DNA from 2 places in the Thermoclostridium stercorarium subsp. stercorarium DSM 8532 genome. Region 1 is predicted to be linked to the other one. Evidence: a T-box and tRNA genes for the amino acid it is inferred to sense, from the RefSeq annotation. Region 1 holds a T-box; the other holds one or more tRNA genes.
What was found. The T-box of region 1 lies ahead of thrS (threonine--tRNA ligase). A T-box ahead of a tRNA ligase gene usually reads a tRNA of that ligase, here a tRNA-Thr.
Positions count from the first base shown of each region.

Region 2: it has a tRNA-Thr gene. The T-box ahead of thrS (threonine--tRNA ligase) is inferred to sense a tRNA for this amino acid. The anticodon was not compared.

Region 1 covers NC_020134.1:1,855,710-1,865,509, forward strand. Annotated here, with positions in the region: gene CST_RS08035 (glycosyl hydrolase 53 family protein) at 1-2,351, opposite strand, end outside; gene CST_RS08040 (methyl-accepting chemotaxis protein) at 2,624-4,711, shown strand; gene CST_RS08045 (methionine--tRNA ligase) at 4,779-6,770, opposite strand; T-box leader at 7,197-7,421, shown strand; gene thrS (threonine--tRNA ligase) at 7,695-9,344, shown strand; gene CST_RS08055 (DUF2935 domain-containing protein) at 9,674-9,800, shown strand, end outside.
Region 2 covers NC_020134.1:1,356,765-1,366,564, reverse strand. Annotated here, with positions in the region: gene CST_RS05945 (MATE family efflux transporter) at 1-531, shown strand, start outside; tRNA gene CST_RS05940 (tRNA-Gln) at 684-757, opposite strand; gene CST_RS05935 (DUF3006 domain-containing protein) at 1,113-1,325, opposite strand; gene CST_RS05930 (ComEC/Rec2 family competence protein) at 1,337-2,941, opposite strand; partial or broken gene CST_RS05925 (IS256 family transposase) at 3,465-3,932, shown strand; gene CST_RS05920 (IS256 family transposase) at 3,936-5,162, opposite strand; partial or broken gene CST_RS05915 (IS256-like element ISCth5 family transposase) at 5,223-5,987, shown strand; tRNA gene CST_RS05910 (tRNA-Thr) at 6,828-6,903, opposite strand; tRNA gene CST_RS05905 (tRNA-Asp) at 6,915-6,991, opposite strand; tRNA gene CST_RS05900 (tRNA-Glu) at 7,002-7,076, opposite strand; gene rnr (ribonuclease R) at 7,213-9,474, opposite strand; gene CST_RS05890 (HDIG domain-containing metalloprotein) at 9,587-9,800, opposite strand, start outside.

The DNA.
Region 1 (9,800 bases):
CTCTGGCCTTCGGGACTGCTTGGATAGATATTTTCATAAGGGCCGTTGTGTGTCAGCTGCCCCGGAGTTCCGTCGGGAAGAACGGGATTCCATTTATAGCCTGTTTCCATAATAAGTATGTCCTTGTTGTATCTTGTTATCAGATTATTGCAGAACGCAACTACGGTTTTTACATCCCTTCCCGTCCAGAATGGGTAATAGGACGGCCCTATTATGTCATACTCAACACCATATTTTTCACAGTTGTCAAAAAAACTGTAGTATTTGCTGTAATTCCCGGCATCATCCAGGTGTATTATCACTTTTGTTGACGGTGATACTTCCTTGACTGCGTTGTACCCTGCCTTCAGGAACCTTGCAAGATTTGGCCACGTTGCCGACGCCGCCTTTCCATACGGGTATAGCATGCCTTCCTGTATCTCATTTCCAAGAGATACAAATTCAGGAGTTGTACCCTGTTTCGCCATAGCTTCCATTATTTCCTTCGTATAATCGTATACAAGTTCCTCGAGTTTATCCACCTTTCCTTCGTCGTCGGGTATGCCTGCTATAATTTTCTGCCAGTCGTGAGGAATAATCTGTGTTGCGCCGTTTGTCCAGTAATCACTGTAATGAAATGTCAATACTATCTTAAAACCTGCACTTTTTGCCCGTCTTGCAAGCCTCAGTATGTCGTCCTTGTTCATGAAATTCTCGGCAAGATAGTACGATCCGTCGCCCCGTCCCTTGCCCGGGTTATTGTATATCCTTAATCTCACAACATTATGACCGTTTTCCTTTAAAATTTGAAATACATCCTTTTCATTGCCGTCGGTATCATAGAATTTTCCGCCCATCGCCTCAACGTAACTTACCTGGGACACGTCACCCCCTATAAGAAAATCAAAAGACCTGTCATCCTTCACAAGCTCCATTTTGTCCACCTTCACCCAGCTTCCCTCCTTTCCTTCGCAGTAAAGCCCTATCCTCAAAGTACCGTCGGTTACATGAATGCCTCTTATAAATACCTGGGTCCAGCCTTCGGATTTTGGAACGCCAGTCCTTGATTCGGACACCCACGCCGGTTCCGCATACAGATAGCATGCATCATGAGAACCACCGCTGTATGTCCATGCTGTTAAAGTATAATACCCGTTTTCAAGCCCGGTAATGATCTGATACGTATCCACCGTATAATCGTCATCATACCAGTACCCAAGGCATTTTTGGCCTTCATACGGCGAATTGTAATCAATAAAGGCAGCTCCTGCATCACCCTTTACTACCCAATTATCAAAATCCTTTTCAAAGTCACCGTTGGGTACACTAATTTTTTCAGACTGCTTTTCTCCTTCCAGTTCGCCTTTTTTTATCAGCGTTATATGATCAACCGCCGCCCACGCTTTTGCATTGCCTTTATAGTAAAATCCGACGGTAAGCTTGTTGTCAGCAACTATTACATCGACGGTATTCTGTCTCCATTGTCCGTTTTTTACGCCGATTTTCACGCTTGAAAAGCCATGGTCCTGAACATACATGGTATATTCGATTCTGCCGTCATCATCACAAGTCCAGGCCGATACGGTATATAATCCATTTTCCAGCCCCGTTATGGTCTGGCGTATATCCACTTCAAAAGCTTCCTCACTCCAAAAGTTCAGCTTTTTTCCCGTTCCAATCCCTTCTCCGTTCCAGTCCCATCCGCTGTCGACGTTATATGCGTCACTGTAGACATAATCTGCCACAGTTATCTCCCACGACTCCGTATCATTTTCAAAATCTCCGTTGGGTACAGGAATTTCGACAGGCAATTCAAGCAACTCAATTTCTTTCTCCCTTACAAGTGTCACCGTATCCGCATTGTACCACGCATTTGCCTCTCCGTCATCGTAAAATCCTATTGTCATCTGTCCGTTTGTAACTCCTACTCTGAGGCTTATTTCAACCCAACGGTTTGAAGTATCCTTAATGTCAACCCTTTCAACTGATTCTCCATCACAAAAGTCCTTAACGTACATATAACTCTCCCTGTGTGTTTCCCCGCACATTACGTAGGCCTTCAGCGTATAAATTCCGTTTTTAAGCCCTTTTATTGTCTGCTCGGCCGTTGCGGTGTAAGGCTCACTGTGCCAGAACGCCAGTCTTTTTCCTTCTGTTCCGCTGTTGTAGTCATAATCCCAGTATGGCTTAATCTCAACACCGTCCCCTTTCAGAACCCACGCTGTATTGACTTCGTCCTCGAAGTTGCCGTTCGGAACCGGTATTTCTTCTTCAGCGCTGACCACTGCAGGAGGCAAAACAATCACATGAACCAACAGGAAAAATACCAGTAGACCGGCCAGTCCTTTTAATTTCGGATCTCTGTTTCTCATGTAATCACCCCGGACTTTTTATGTTAATTTTTCCGTTTAAATTGGATTTAAGGCAGGATGAAATTTATACAAATATATTTTATCAGCGGATACTGAGTAAAAAGTTAAGCAGAATCAGTAATATTTTCTGTATCTTTTATGGCTTTCAAATGTGGGTATTTTCCACGACTTCGTTAATTTTTTGTTAATTTTTTTCGATAAATATATAGCAATATACATAAACAAAAATCATAATAAAGAAGGCAGGTTTTGTCATGGACGTAAAGAATACCTTGAACAGAGCAGCGGAAATATTCAGGTTTAGGACCATCCGATCAAGGCTGCTGACCGCGTTTATTTTTACAATTATCCCGGTTATATTGCTGGGTTATGAATCTTACAAAATTGCAAACGACGCCCTTATGGACAAGGCAAAAACGGCCGTAATTGACACGTTTAAACAGACAAATAATTATTTTGAACTGATGTTTGATAATGTGGAGGCTATTTCCACACAGCTGCTGTCCAATAAGGATCTGCAAAAATATATTAAAGGAAGTGTAAGCAGCAAAGTGGACAACATTGAGCTGAAAAACAATTTATCCAGCAGCATAAGCAATATCACATTCACATATGATTTCATAAATGATATTGTCATTATTGCCGATAACGGTAAGTCTCTGTCCACCGTCACCTATTATTTGGGAAATCTTGACTATCAGGATTTTCTACAGGACGAATTGACTAAAAAGCTTACCGAAAAACGCGGTCAGATACTATATCTTGGATGGCATGAATATTTGGACAAATTTCAGTCAAACCATTTCGAAAAAGTTAACTATGCAATTTCGGTCGCAAGGCTCTTGAAGGATATGAATACTTCCCAGAGCTTGGGTTACCTTTTTATTGATATTAAACTGTCAAGCATTCAGAAACTGCTGAATCAGCTTGCGGAGGGAAGTTATGCTGAATATCACCTGATAAGCCCCGAGGGAAGGGTTATCTCTTCTTCCAATGCCAATACAAATGATTCGGGAGATACATCCCAGTCGGAACAGCTTTATCAGCAGGATTTTATTCAAAAAATTTATGAAAGTGATGCAGTAAGCGGTTCCGAAATTGTCCATTACAATAAAGAGAAATATTTACTTACATATACTTATGTGGGCGATACGGGGTTCGTACTGGTATCCCTCACACCGATGAAAATCCTTATGTCGGCATCGCGCAATATCATGTTCTGGACAATACTTATGGTTCTCGCCGGAGTAACATTCGCCGTTATTTTAGGGCTTTTCATATCCATAAGCACGGGCAAAAGCATCAACAAAATCATAACCGCTGCAAAACAGGCAGCTTCAGGTGATTTATCAGTCCTGTTCTCATTTAAGCGGGACGACGAACTTGGTCTGCTTTCCAAAGCAATTGACACAATGGTTTCCAACACCAGGAATCTTATTGCAAACGCAATTGAGCTTTCAAACAAGGTGGCCGACTCGGCGATAACAGTTGCTGAAACTACTGAATACGTATCTGAAATATCAAGGGATATTACACATGCAGTGCAGGAAATAGCAAAAGGTGCGTCGGAACAGGCAAGCAATGCCGAGGAAAGCGTAAATCTTATGGACCAGCTGGCAATGAGAATAAACAGCGTATCCGAAACGACGAACGAGATAGAAAAACTTTCAAACGAAGCCATGGAAATTACAGGGCATGGGCTTACCACAGTTAAAGAGCTTGAAAGAAAAACCATTGAAACAACCGACAACACCAACGCCATCACAAAAGAAATACAGACTCTTGACGCCCAGTCAAAATCCATCGGCAAAATTGTGGATGTAATAAGATCGATAGCTGATCAGACCAATCTGCTGGCGTTAAATGCAGCTATAGAAGCTGCACGAGCCGGTGAATCAGGACGGGGATTTGCGGTAGTCGCCGATGAGGTTCGAAAGCTTGCAGAACAATCGATGGAAGCTACGAAGGAGATTTCAAATATAGTAAACAATACGCTTAAACAGACACAAATAACCGTAAACCGTTCGATTGAAATGGAAGAAGCGCTGAAATCCCAGAATGAAGCAGTCAACAATACGATAGAGTTCTTCAATAGAATAAATACCGCTATGCAGGCCCTTGCGGAAAAAATAGAAGAAATAAGGGTACAAACCAATGAAATGAATTTATGTAAAGCGGATACCCTTGCTTCAATCCAGAATATTTCGGCCGTATCCCAGGAAACAGCCGCTTCATCCCAGGAAGCCAACGCTTCCACCGAAGAGCAGCTGGCAAGCATCGAGCATCTTGCCACATTGGCCAAAGAACTGGGCGAAGTAGCAGCAAAGATGAAAGAAGCCATCAGTGTCTTCAAAATCTGACAAGATTAATAAAGGTCGGAGAGGATTTCCCTCTCCGACCTATAATTTTTTATAATGCTTGAAAAGTTTACTCATTCTGACTAATCTGACTTGGGTGTTTCTTAAAGAAATCCACCCGTGGTTCAAGGAATTTCAGTTTGTGTTCTTCGGGATTTTCCATAAATTCATAAATGGGATCAAATATCCTGTCCCAACTCCACAGTTCTTCTCCTACCCTGAGATATTCCCTAATCATCTCGGTTCCTTTCGGAGCAATCGGATGCATCAGAACGGCAGCTGTCCTGACCATATGGAAGGTATCTGCAAGCACCTGCAAACGCAGTTCCTCATTATTGGTCGTGTCTGCTTCCCTGATCATTTTCGACCAGTATTTGTTCATGTTGCGGATATACGTATCCATAAGGTTCATAACCTGGTGGAACTCAAACCTGGCCATTAACCTTTCATATTCAAGTATGGTCTCGTTGGACTCTTTAATTACTTCTTCGCTTATTTTCCTTACAGGAATTTTACCGTCGGTATATTTCTGCGCCGTATAGAAACACGACCTGACAGCGCGGTTGAAAACATTGGTGAGTAAATTGCCTTCTTTCAGCACCGGATCGCTGTCTTTTTCGGATGCTGACGGATTAAAGGGTTTTGGCTGGAAACTCACGCTTCTGATGCCAAGGCCCAGACCCAGAAAATGAGCCCTTAACTGCTCAGGGGTATAATATTCCAGCAAATCCCGCGCAGAAGGCGGTTTTATACTTCCGCTGCTGCTTGCTTTTTGATTCATGAACAGAATATGGTTATTAACAATCAGTTTCGGCAGCTGCAACTGACCTTCGGGCGGATCAACGGTGGGATTTTTCCCCTGCTGAGCCATGAACATTGCCATTTCGGCAGGTCCGTAGAAATAAACATTATCCTCGCCAAGGAACTGATAGACCTGTGAATCCTTTGAACACCACCATTCCTTCCATTCATTCTTGTCCCTGTTATTCATCTCAAGGTATGTCATTGTAAAGGATATGGGTGCCCACAGTGATTCAGGCCATACCCAAACGGTAAGACCATCAAGGCCTTCAATGCACGGAGCGGGTACGCCCCATTCCACATTTCCTGTAATTCTGAAAGGAACAAGGGTTTTACCTGTGCGGAAACGCACTCCGTTTTCGGCAAGTATCAAAGAGGCTTTTTCCCGTTTTTCCAGCTTGTCAAAAGACATCACAGCAGAGGACTTGCCCTCGTCAATTAACGTAAAGTCAGGAAGCTTATCCTTTATTTTCTCAACCACGTCAAGAAATTCTCTCTTAACATAAATAACCGGTGGTTCAAGGAATTCTTTTATACTCTTTATCATAAACTTCCTTGCGCTTTCGTCACTTTCAAGCCTTTCAACCCACTGAACCAAAAGGTCGCGGAAACCGTCGAGCCTGAAGTACCAGTTTGTAACATCCCTCATTTCAGGCCTTTTTCCGGTAAGGGTACTTCTGGGATCAATAAGATCCTGCGGCATATACTGATGCCCCAACGAGCATTCATCCGCATAGGCTCTTTCGGATTTACATCCCTCAATAGGGCATTTTCCCACCACCTGGCGGCCGTTAAGGAACATGCCAACCTCTGGATCATAGAACTGGGACGTGGTCATTTTGATCAGGTGCCCGTTCTCATAAAGCCTGGTTATAAACTCTTCCGAAAATTTTCGGTGATTTTCCGCGGCCGGCCCGAAACTTGAAGCCGCAAAAAGATTTATATCAATGTAATATTTGTCAAGTATCTCTTTCTGAAGTTTATGGTTCTGTTGTACAAACTCGTCGATTGTGCCCTTAAATTCACCGTTCTCAACCAACTGCCGGTAGTTTTCCAGAATCGGAGAGCCGTAACAGTCGGTGCCGGAAACAAATATTACATTTTCTTTTCCTATACGATCGCGCAAAAAACGCGCGAAAGTATCTGCATGGACAAAAACACCGCCTATATGGCCCAAATGCAGTTCTTTATTGCCATACGGCATCCCGGCTGTAACTACCGCCCTTTTGGGGAACTTAGGTCTGTCTGAATCCACTGTCATTCTTAAACCACCACTATTCCTTTCTGCCCCATTTTAATCATCCTCTCCTCCGATTAATATTTTTTGATTGCGCCAAACATAAAATACCAAACATGCAACAATAGCTCTGAAAAAATCAGAGTTTTTTAAGGACGATAAAATTATCGGACATTTCAACTTAACATTATAACTCAGTAAATTACATTTTTCAAAATCTGGCCGACTTTACTCAATATATTATTGCACAGCTTGACTTCCAAATCAACAAAATAAATTAACCGCCGGCCTGTACCCCTTTTGGAACGTTGTCAGACGAAATGCAGGCTTATGTACGCCTTTTGAGCACAACAGCATATACTGAAAACAGAAAATAAAACGTTATTGTTTCAATTATGCGAAATCATTTGCTTTTTAAAAAATATCTGCTATAATATCAAAAAAATACAAACAAATGTGATGACGAGGACGAGTAAATTTTGCCCAGTTTACAGAGAGGAAGTGCCGGAAGGCTGAGAGCACTTCTAAACATGGAAAATTGAAAACCCCCTCTGAGCAGTGCACCGAAACTTAAAGTAAGTGCAACCGGTGATTCCGTTATAATCACAATGAGTGACAGCCGTTTTATATGGCTGTAATTTGGGTGGAACCGTGAGAACTGCTCTCATCCCATTGCGGGATGGGAGTTTTTTATTATACCCGGAAGGTGGTGCTGAACTGTGAGAAAAATACTGTTTGTTACCGCCTGCTTATCTTACGACGGCAGTACGATATTTTTCGCAGACAGTTCGGGAACTATAACCCGCAGCTCATTTATCGCTTAAGTCATCGTCTGCGGAAACTGGGCAAAAAACGTTAAAAGATCGGTCTCATGCCTTTAAAAAAATATTATAAGGAGTGTTTTGTCATGGCTGAAATAAATGAAAGACTGCACAAAGTAAAAACACAATGGTTCTTGTTCTTGCGTGCGCCGTCGGTGAAATTTTCGGTTCGGCAAAGCTGGGTACAGGCACAGTTTCAGAGAATGAATTCTTTTATGATTTTGAGCTTCCGAGGCCCTTGGTCCCGGAAGATTTGGAACTGATAGAAAATAAAATCGTTGAACTGATAAATAAAGGATACCAGATAACAAAAGAATCCGTTGATTTTGACAAGGCAAGGAATATTTTCAGCGGGCAGCCGTATAAACTTGAATTGCTGGGCGAAATTTGCAAAAACTCTGAAAACCCTCAAATACCGGTCTGCAAAATCGGTGAATTTTACGATTTGTGCGGCGGTCCGGTACTGTCGTCATTGAAAGAACTGAATCTGCATGCTTTCAAACTGTTAAGTTTTTCAGGAGCATACTGGAAAGGAGACGCCGGCAGACCCATGCTGCAGCGGATATACGGCACGGCATGGGAAAGTAAAGAAGAACTTAAAACGTATATCAGTAAAATTGAAGAAGCAAGTAAACGGGATCATAGAATCCTGGGCAAACAGCTTGACTTTTTCAGTTTCTCCCAGGACGTCGGTCAGGGGCTTGTTTTATGGCATCCCAAAGGCGCTATGGTCAGATACCTTCTGGAAAAATTCAGTCAGACGGCACACGTGCTGAACGGTTATGAGTGGGTATATACACCGCATATAGGAAGGGCGGAATTATGGAAAACTTCGGGTCATCTTCAGTTCTATAAGGATTCCATGTACAACCCCATTGAAATAGACAACGAGAAATACTATCTGAAACCCATGAGCTGTCCTTTTCATGTCATGATTTATAACAGTTCGGTGCGTTCATACCGGGATTTGCCCATTCGCTATGCCGAATACGCCGCGGTATACAGGTACGAGCTTTCGGGAACATTACACGGACTTACAAGGGTAAGAGGGTTTACTCAGGATGACGCTCATATTATCTGCACTCCTGAGCAGGCAAATGATGAGATTTTCAATGTTCTTAAATTTTCACTTTACATTCTTCAGTCATTCGGTCTTAATGACTTTAAGGCTTATATTGCAACAAGGCCTGAGAACAAGTCCATAGGCAGTACAGATGACTGGAACAGGGCGACAGAAATATTGAAGTCCGCCGTAATCAGGGCAGGTCTGGAATATCAGATTGATGAGGGCGGCGGAGCCTTTTACGGTCCGAAAATAGATCTGAAACTGCGCGATGCCTTAGGAAGAGAGTGGCAGTGCAGTACAATCCAGTTTGACTTCAATCTTCCTGAAAGATTCAATATGAAATATGTAGGCGCTGACGGTCTGAAACATACGCCGTTGATGGTGCACAGGGCATTATTCGGCAGCATGGAAAGATTTTTTGCAATGCTCATTGAACACTACAACGGAAAATTCCCGTTGTGGCTTGCACCCGTCCAGATAGGCATTGTGCCTGTAAGCAGCCGGAATAACGATTACTGCAAAGATTTATCGGTAAAATTAAAAAAATCAGGGTTACGCGTAAGTCTTGATTCAGGCGACGATAAAATGAATGCGAAAATCAGAAAAATGGAGATGAAAAAAACACCAATCATATTTGTTGTCGGAGACAGGGAAATTGAAAGGAAAGGTTTTTCGGTGCGCTCAGAAAAGAAGGAAATCTTGGGTTCATGACTTTCGAAAGTTTCATGGAAAAAATCAAACCTGAACTGGATATGGGAGTTCCCAGATACATTATGAATTAACCAATAAAGGCGGGTTATAAAAATAATTCCCGCCTTTTTTACAATGTAAAGTGAGACATGCCATCCGCGATATAACTTTCCGGCAAGCCAGTAAAATTTTACGCTTCTGCTGCCGCCCGATACGGCCTTATCCGGCAAACGGTCAGGGAACCTGCGGGCGGCCCGATTTTAACAGTAACGCCATTCATCAGACAAACACTTTTTGAAATTTTCCAAATATTATGATAATATGCAACAACAAAAAAGGGTGGGTTAATATTGCTGCCAAATAATGAATTCATAAGGCTTTCCCTGGAAATAAACCTTTTCTTTCAAAGACTTATGAAGGAGCATCTGTTCTTTATTGAAACGGCTTTAGCACCGGTTAACGCCGACTACATAGCCG
Region 2 (9,800 bases), 500 kb from region 1:
GCCATCGCACTTCTGCCAATGCAGGCTATTGCAATGGGTTGCACGACATTTGTCGGACAGAACATCGGAGCGGGTAAAATCAAACGGGCAAAAAAGGGAATAAACATATCTCTGATATTATCAATGGTGTTTACCGTTATTCTTCTTATACCTTTAATTATATTTGCCGAGCAGGCAATCATGCTTTTCAACAGCGAACCTGACGTAATATATTACGGCACACTGTATATGCGCTTTGTCTCTCCGTTTTATCTGCTGAGCTGCATTAATCAGGTTTATGCCGGAGCACTCCGCGGTTCGGGAGATACCCGCGCGCCTATGATAATAATGCTGAGCTCCTTCGTAGCCTTCCGTCAGATTTATCTTTATGTTGTCTCGAACATATTCAGGGACAATTTCTATCCCATACTGTTTGCTTACCCTGCAGGATGGCTTGTATGCAGTATTCTGCTTGTTATCTATTACCACAAATCCAACTGGGAGCACAAAAGGATAATTATAAAGAACAACAATGTTACTGAGGAGAATTAAGTTTGAATACAAAATGAGTAGGAGGCTGTTCGTTATTTGAATGGCCTCCTTTTCTATCACCGTAAATATGTACGATTCTCACACTTTCTGGCTACAGCCCATGCCAGATACACAACAAGAAAGCCGGCTTCATTAAGAAGCCGGCTTTCTTTTGGCTGCGGACTAAGGATTCGAACCCTAACCAAATGAGCCAGAGTCATTTGTGCTACCATTACACCAGTCCGCATCGCTTTCGCACTTCATATTATAATACATGTTTTTGATTTATGCAAGAGTTTTTTATATGAAATATTTTTACTACAGTTGCAATATTTGGATTACAAAAGTTAATCAATTCGCTATTTAGTATTTAGCTTTTATCTGTTACCTTTAACAGTTCTTAAATTAGTATTTCAGTTGTTAGAAAAACTATTATCTAAGATATTGGCATAATAGAGTATTCGCTTAAGTACGTTGTGTATTTTTCTTTTTAAAACTAAAGCAAAAACCCGCTTACTGAATTCAGCGGGTTTGCTTAAATTCGTTGTAAGGTGATGTTTACGATAATTTAAATTCCTTTCAATTGTAATTTCGGCTTTCATCTACTCCCATAAATCCCTTATCAATTTCTCAATTCTCTCTTTACGCTCTTTTGTCTTCTCAATGTCAATTGTAATATGTTCATCCGTTATGCTCAGTACATCTCCTTCCCTGGCTTCTGGCGGAAGGTGGGATTTATGAATATTAATTATCCTTCTTTCCTCAGTTTCGCATACTGCGTATTCACCTTCAAAACGATCAATTATTACCTGCATATTACCCTCCTTTACTGCGGCGGTTTACATACACTGCACGGACTATAGCCTTTTTCCTTCGCATCCTTCAGAGATATCGGTATTTTAGATTCTGAAAGATATCTACAATTATCAGAATGGTATTTCGAACCCGTTTTCGTTATATATACGGTTACGTTTTTGGTTTCCGACGCTTTTTGCTGTGTTGAAGCAGATGTCGAAGGTACCGGTGAAGGTGTCGGCGTACCTGTTGCCTTTGCAGCAGGTGTCGGTGCAGGTGTCAGTGTGGGATTTTGCAGAATTCTTCCTTTTTCAGTATTAATCTTAATATTGTTGCCGTCACTTTCCATTATAACCGTTCCGGCTTCATCGGTTCTGTATGTCTTCACACCGGCCACTTTCAGTCTGTTCAGAATAATACTGTCCGGATGCCCGTACTGATTATCCTTTCCCACACTGATTACCGCATACTTCGGTGAAACGGCCTTTAAAAATGCAGGACTTGTAGAACTGCTGCTGCCATGATGCCCAACTTTCAGCACATCAGCTTTCAGGTCGTAATTTTTATTCAGCATTTCATCCTCGGATACTTTCTCAGCATCCCCTGTGAAAAGAAAAGATGTTTCCCCAAAAGTAAGTTTTATAACGACGGAATAATTATTCAAATCATCATAATTGTCACTGTTCGGAGCAAGTATTTCAGCATTCACGTTTTTCCCTAAATCTAAAGCTCCCCCTGCCGTTGCAGTATTTACTTTAAGCCCTTTTTTCTGTATGGCAAGAAGCACATCTTCATATGTTTTCGTATTGTGACTAATTTTGGGCATATACACTTTTCCGACTTCAAAGGTGTTTATAACCGTATCCAATGCTCCTATATGGTCTTCATGCGGATGAGTACCGACCACTACATCAATCTTGTTTATGCCCAGATTTTTTAAATAAGCTGTAATCAGGTCGCCATCTGCATTGTTTCCTGCATCAATTAACATATTCTTCTCAGGCGCCTGAACAAAAATACAGTCCGCCTGTCCCACATCGATAAAATGGACTTTTAGCGTTCCGTAAACATTATCCGTTGCCTTCTGGCCATTGGCATCTTTTGTTGAATCTGTACCCGTTTCCGTTGTTTCAGTTGCTTCAGAGCCGCTTACCGGAGATCCGTCAGCCGCTTTTTCAGACTCTGAATTGTTTCCGGCATTAATTCCGGGCGATGACAATTCCGCATCGTTCTGAGCAGTAACGTTGTTATCAACGGTATTTGAAAATTCCAAACTTATCTGATTATCATGGGTATTGACCGAAACAGTATTACCAGCGTCCTTTATCAGCTGACTGCCGGTGTTTTCTGTAATTACAGCGGCGCAGGCCGATAATATAAGAAGACAATAAAACAATGACGCCAAAGCCATCTTCCACGGCCTTTTGCTTCTAAAACCAAGAGGTAACATGGTAGGATTTTTATTAACCGCATTTTTTCTGCGAAAATACAGCAAAGCAACCAGATAACCAAAGTAGGGCAGAAACAGACCTATCAAAAACCATAAATACGGATTTGCATTATATTTCTGCGACCTGTAATATGTGGCGTATGCCAAGAAAAAATACACTAATATGGCAATGATATTTATTATCATTACTTTACCCTCCCCTAACTATTTATGTAAACAATTATAACATACAAATAAAAAAAGGGCATGTTTATACGCCACAATGCACATCATATTGGTTATATTACGTCCCTGATGCTACCTGTGTTCCCTTCAGCCCGGTTAAAACTGTTATAATGTGTAAAATAACTAATTTGAATACATGAATGCTAAATTATCAGATAAGGTTAACGTAAAAATTCACAGCGGACAAAAAGTATATTTTAGTGTAATTTTGCGGAACAGCATTGAATTACTGAAATGCTTTGCGATTAATATGTTTTAAATTGTTAAATCTAATAAAATTTCTGGCAGAACCCCGACAAAACAAATTTGGGTTTATTGAGAAGTTTTATGTAAGAAAAAACAGCTGATGGTATTTCAGACAGAGTTATAGTCTTAAGTAGTGGTGTAAATTTCGTGGAAGCTAATTGACAAAAGTAACCACGATATGATTTCTACTTTATTAGGGAAACAAAACAAAAACAAATAAAGTAGAGGAGGTCATACCGTGGCTACTAATAATAGAATGGCACTTTTAGAACAACTTAGCAAGTATGTTGTTGAAAAAGATAAAGATTTTTTAAAAGAAGCATTAACATTACTCATTAATGCCCTAATGGATGCGGAAGTTACATCAATAATAGGTGCTGAAAAGTATGAAAGAAATGATAGTAGAAACAACTATCGCAATGGATATCGCCTAAGAGAATGGGATACTCGAGTAGGAACATTACAGTTAAGCATTCCCAAGTTACGTCACGGAAGTTATTTTCCAAGTCTTTTAGAACCGAGGAAAATGTCAGAGAAAGCATTATTGAATGTAGTTCAGGAAGCCTATGTTCATGGAGTAAGTACCAGGAAGGTGGATGAACTTGTAGAAGCTCTTGGAATGAAAGGGATTGATAAAAGCGAAGTATCAAGAATCAGTAAGCAACTGGATGAATTTGTAGAAGAATTTAAAAACCGTAGACGAGAGTTGTCAAGAATTTTGTGTCTGATTAAAGTAACGTAACTGGAAAATTTGTTGTATTTCATAAATGTGAGCATTTATCATTGGTACCGCTTTTTTCCATTTTGTCCGCCTCAAGTTCTCCCTCTGTAAATATATGTTAATTTCCAATACTTCGACAGAGTTAAAGTAACCACCCGATCTTATCCGAATTTTTTCAACTAGACTGTTGATACTCTCTACACTGTTGGTAGTATAAACATGCTTCCTCAAGGATTCGGGGTATTTAATGAAAGCCATATAATGTTCTGCTTTCTCCATGAGAATGTTCATATATCGGCTATATTTACTCTTAAATTTACTGCAAAGGTCATAAAACTTTTGAACAGCTTCATCAAAGGAAGAAGCAAATTTTATTTTATCGAGTTCTTTATTGAATTCTGCGGCATCAGCTTTGGTCATGTATTTGCGGATATTTCTCTGAAGGTGTACAAAACAGAGCTGATGATCAGCATATGGATATACAGCTTTGACGGTCTCGATAATACCTGGGAAATCATCACTTACAACCACTAAAACTCGTTTAAGACCGCGGTTTATCAAGTCTTCAAAGACCTTGTTCCAATCGGCTCTGTTTTCTTTGCCGAAGAAGGTGTAAAGGCCAAAGATGTCTTTCTTACCTTCCATATCAACGCCAAGGATTATGTAGCATGCGGCTTTCTTCACTTTTGAGCCGTCTTTTATCTCACAATGATAAGCATCGATTAATAAAGCAAACACCGATTCGGGTAATTCCCGTTGTTTGAAAAGGTCTAATTCACTTTTTAGGTCATCTTTGATTTTGTTGAGTTCATCATCAGAGTAAGGAAGGTTGAGGCTTTTGAGGGTATTTAAGAGAGAAGATTCTGAATAACCGTTGACAACAAGGGACATAAGAAGGTCTGTATAGGATTCATCCACCCTTTTATACGGTTCAGGTAGGATGTGGGGTCTGAAATCGCCAGTGCGAGTTCTTGGGACAGAGATGTCCAGGTTACCCATAGGTGTACCAAGTTTTCTATCATAAAAGCCGTTGCCTTTGTCGTTCTCGTTTTTCAAGAGATAGATTTGGCGTTCAGACAACATAAACCAGTCGAGCAAATCCTCCAGCAACTTTTTGAGGGCAGGGCGTGATGGATCTGAATCAGAGCAATACTGGTTTAATACTTTTTCAACCGCCATATTTTTGACTGTTTCATAATAGGTATTTTTATCCATAATTACCAGCCTCCTTTGTGATTTTATTATACACCAGACACAATTTTATTTTAACACCCCCGTAGACTGGAAGGAGAATATCCTTACCTTTGGCTTGATGCCACTTTCCCCAAGGTTCGGGAAGGAGGCAGGGTATGCAGTATGGCACTAGTTATAGCAGTAGGAGTTAATCAACAAGGTGAACGGGAAATATTAGGTTTTGATGTAGGGATGAGTGAAGACGGGGCTTTTTGGGAGGAGTTTTTAAGAAGGCTGGTAGCAAGGGGTCTAAAAGGTGTAAGGCTTGTAATCAGTGATGCACATGAAGGGCTGAAGGCTGCAATAAAGAAGATTTTAACGGGAAGTGCATGGCAAAGATGCCGTGTACATTTTATGAGAAATGTATTAAGCCAGGTACCAAAGCATTATCAGGGGATGGTATCATCGATAATACGGACAATATTTGCCCAGAATGATCAGGAATCTGCGAGGGAACAGTTAAGGCATGTAGTAGATGAGCTTAAAAATCGTTTTCCAAAAGCAATGAAAATTCTTGAAGAAGCAGAAGAAGAAATCCTGGCATATATGGCTTTTCCTCGTGAGCATTGGGCACAGATACACTCTACCAATCCGCTGGAGAGACTTAACCGTGAAATTCGCCGTCGAACGGATGTTGTTTGCATATTTCCAAATCGTGAGGCGGTAATCCGATTGGTAGGAGCAATGCTCATGGAACAAAATGATGAATGGAAAGTAGGGCGGCGTTATTTCAGTTTGGAATCAATGTCAAAGATTACATCGATAAATGAATTTACATTGACGCCAGTAGCTTTATTACATAAATGAGGTGAAAAAATGATAAAGTAGAAATCATTTTACACCACTTGACAAGACACTATCCAGACAGACTCAAACATATAGTTTTAAATTGCATGCATTAAGATTCTCAGAACAAATAAAAAAGAGACAGTTTCAACTCCTCATAGGTAAACTCAAAAACATAGGGCATTTCAATCTTTGCAGGTAAAAACTTCTAACCAACCGCCGCCGGCGTCAGGCGTTACTTTCGCACCTTTCAATCCTTATAGGTAAACTTTAAAACCGTTGTGGATATAATGAATATGGCCAGCTAGGATTGTTTTAATTCCTTACAGGTAAACTTAAATCTTTTTTGGAAAGACAAGCCTTCGCTAAAAACGGTGAGTTTCAATTCCTTATAGGTAAACTTCAAACCCTAAAACCTGGCATAAAAAGCCGCTTTTATAAAATTGCAGTTTACAAGTTTTTAAGCATTAAAACCCGTAAATATTTGATACTGCTCGATTTTTACATCTGCCGATCCCTTGCTTTTATAAGCTACTGGCCATCGACAGAATTATTCCATAAATCAATTTACCATATATTTTTTCTATTTCAATTTATGCTTATAAATGAATAACGCCCGGGGTATTTTTAACTTGTCGCAGCATGAATTTGAATTTATTTCTGTAAACAATAGCCGCAACATCTTATGGTGTGGCTGAAAACTCCGGATTAGATCTCTTTCAGCTGTTATTAATATAATACCAACCTTAAAAGTTTTGCAAAATTATATCTATAGTAGGCAAAAGGTAAACAACTTAATTAACATTCAATTCGCTTCTAAACAACAAAACCCGCTAACCTTTGCTGTTAGCGGGTTTTATTTGGAGCTGGTGGGCGGACTCGAACCCCCGACCTGCTGATTACAAGTCAGCTGCTCTACCGGCTGAGCTACACCAGCATATCACTAAATGGCGACCCAGAAGGGACTCGAACCCTCGACCTCTAGCGTGACAGGCTAGCGTTCTAACCGGCTGAACTACTGGGCCAGTTTTAAAATGGTGACCCATGGGGGACTCGAACCCCCGTTACCGCCGTGAAAGGGCGATGTCTTAACCACTTGACCAATGGGCCCCAGAAGACTGACGAATATTATTTTAACTGCTGACGCTATAAAAGTCAAGCATAAATTTTATGATATTTTTGTTACAACAAATAAATGCTAATTGGAAAAACAAATGCAGCCCAAAGCTGAAGAGAGGCTGCATTCTTATTTCTTTCGTTTTTTCTTTTTCCCGTTTATGTGTTCCAAAACTTTATTATCCGTGTTCTTTTTCTTTTTGCCTGACTTGCCCCGTTTTTTCATGCCATTGCCATTTGAATCTTCCGCGTAAGGATCTGCCTCACGTGCGTTCACTGTCAGTACAAAATCCACCTGTCTTGTTTTCGGATCGGCATTTGTAACCACAACTTCGACAGTATCACCTATACGGTATATCCTGCCTGTCCTTACTCCAATGAGAACCTGCATTTTTTCATCATACTCATAGAAATCATCGTCCATGCTGGTAAGCCGTATCAAACCTTCTACGGTATTCTCAAGCTCTACAAACATGCCAAATGAGGTTATGCCCGAAACAATTCCGGTGAAGGTTTCCCCTATATGCTCCTGCATATATACGGCTTTCAGCTTCGCTTCATATTCCCTTTCGGCCTCCTCTGCGCTTCTTTCCCTTTCTGAACAGTGTTTAGTAACATCAGGAAGAATAGCCGAGTAATGTTCGTTTCTTTGTTCGTCGAATTTTCCGTGCAGATACTCCTTCATTATTCTGTGTATTATCAGATCAGGATACCTTCTTATCGGTGATGTAAAATGGGAGTAATAATCCGCGGCAAGGCCGAAATGCCACGTATGCTCATCGCTGTACTTTGCCTTCTGTAAGCTTCTCAACATCATTGTACTGATAATTCTTTCCTGCGGCGTTCCTTTAACTTTGTCAAGAACATCCTGCAAAGCTCTCGGATGCACATGGCCGCTGCCTTTAATTCTGACTCCGAAATTAAACAAAAACTCATTCAGCCTTTTGATCTTATCGGGATCGGGATCTTCGTGAATACGGTAAACAAACGGTATGTCGGCCCAGTAAAAATGTTCGGAAACCGTTTCGTTGCACAGCAGCATGAATTCTTCGATTATCTTGTTTGCAATTGTAATTTCATATTTTCCTATATTTACCGGCTTGCCGTTTTCATCCACGGTAATCTTTGTTTCTTCAAAGTCAAAATCAATAGCACCTCTCAGGCTGCGCCTTTTCATCAATATTAAGGCCAGTTCCTTCATTTTTTCAAACATCGGAACCAGCGGCCTGTATCTTTCAATTAAATCCTGATCCCTTTCTTCAAGTATTTTATACACATCGGTATATGTCATCCGTTCATTAACGTTAATTACGCTTTCAACGATCTCATGGTTTATTACACGGCCTAAGGGGTCAATTTCCATAAAAACTGAAAAGGCAAGACGGTCAACTTTGGGATTAAGGCTGCATATGCCGTTTGACAACTCCTTTGGAAGCATAGGAATAACCCTGTCGGGGAAATAAACGCTGGTTCCCCTTTTTAACGCTTCTTTGTCCAGTGGCGAGTTTTCTTTGACATAATGGGATACGTCTGCTATATGAACACCGAGGAGATAGTTCCCGTTCCCGGTAATTTCAAGGGAAACAGCATCATCCAAATCCCTTGCATCTTCGCCGTCAATGGTAACCATTGTTAAATTACGTAAATCCCGTCTGCCGGCGTAGTCTTTGGGAGTTAATTCCTGCGGTATGCTTCTGGCTTCCTGTAAAACCTCATCTGGAAACTCGACGGGTATTTTATATGCTTTCAAGATTGAAAGTGCTTCAACGTCCGTCGTATCCGCATCTCCAAGTATCTCAATAATCTGACCCTCTGCATTTCTTTCGGGTTCTGGGTATCTGGTTATTTGAACAACAACTTTCTGATGCGGTTTCGCACCCATTGACCTGTCAAGGGGTACGATGATATGCCCCTTTATTCTCCTGTGATCGGGAACAACGTAACCTACCGAATAGCTTTTTTCAAATGTGCCGACTATTTTATCGTTGGCGCGGGAAAGGATTTTGACAATTTCTCCTTCCGAATGCCTGTCGTCATTATAAAATTTTACAATACGGGCAATAACCCGATCGCCGTCCATAGCTCCCTTAACTCTGTCGCTTTGTATGAATATATCACTCTGATCGGGCTCGTCAGGCAACACAAAGCCAAACCCGCGCTCATGGCCCTGGAAAGTTCCTGTTACAAGGCCGATTTTTTCGGGAGCAACATAACGGTTCTTTTTGGTTTTATATATATGCCCTTCCTGTTCAAGCTCATCCAGGCATTTTCTGAAAAGCTCAATGTCTTCCTTTGGTACGTCAAGCGATACAACAAGCTCTTCAAATGTCAATGGGTGATATGAGCTATCGTGTATAAATCCCTTAATTCGCTCTTTTCTTTCCTCTAACATTACATCAGCCCTTTTCCGTTTTTCTTTGGCGCATTTATTTATTAATACAGCTATTCATACCATGTATTAATATCATTTAACATAAAAAATATAAATATACAATATTTTTACTTTATATATCATATTTAATATTTTTCATCGCATTAAGGCCTATCTCGAAAAATTTCTCCAGCGACAGGCCAAGTTCATTACATGTTGATATCTGTTCCTTATGTTCCCTATTTATAAATCCTTCTTCGTTAAATTTTTTTATAAGATAACCCACTGTCAGGTCGGAAATACTTCTGCCAGGAATGGCTGAAGCGCATTTTTCAATAAAGCGGGGC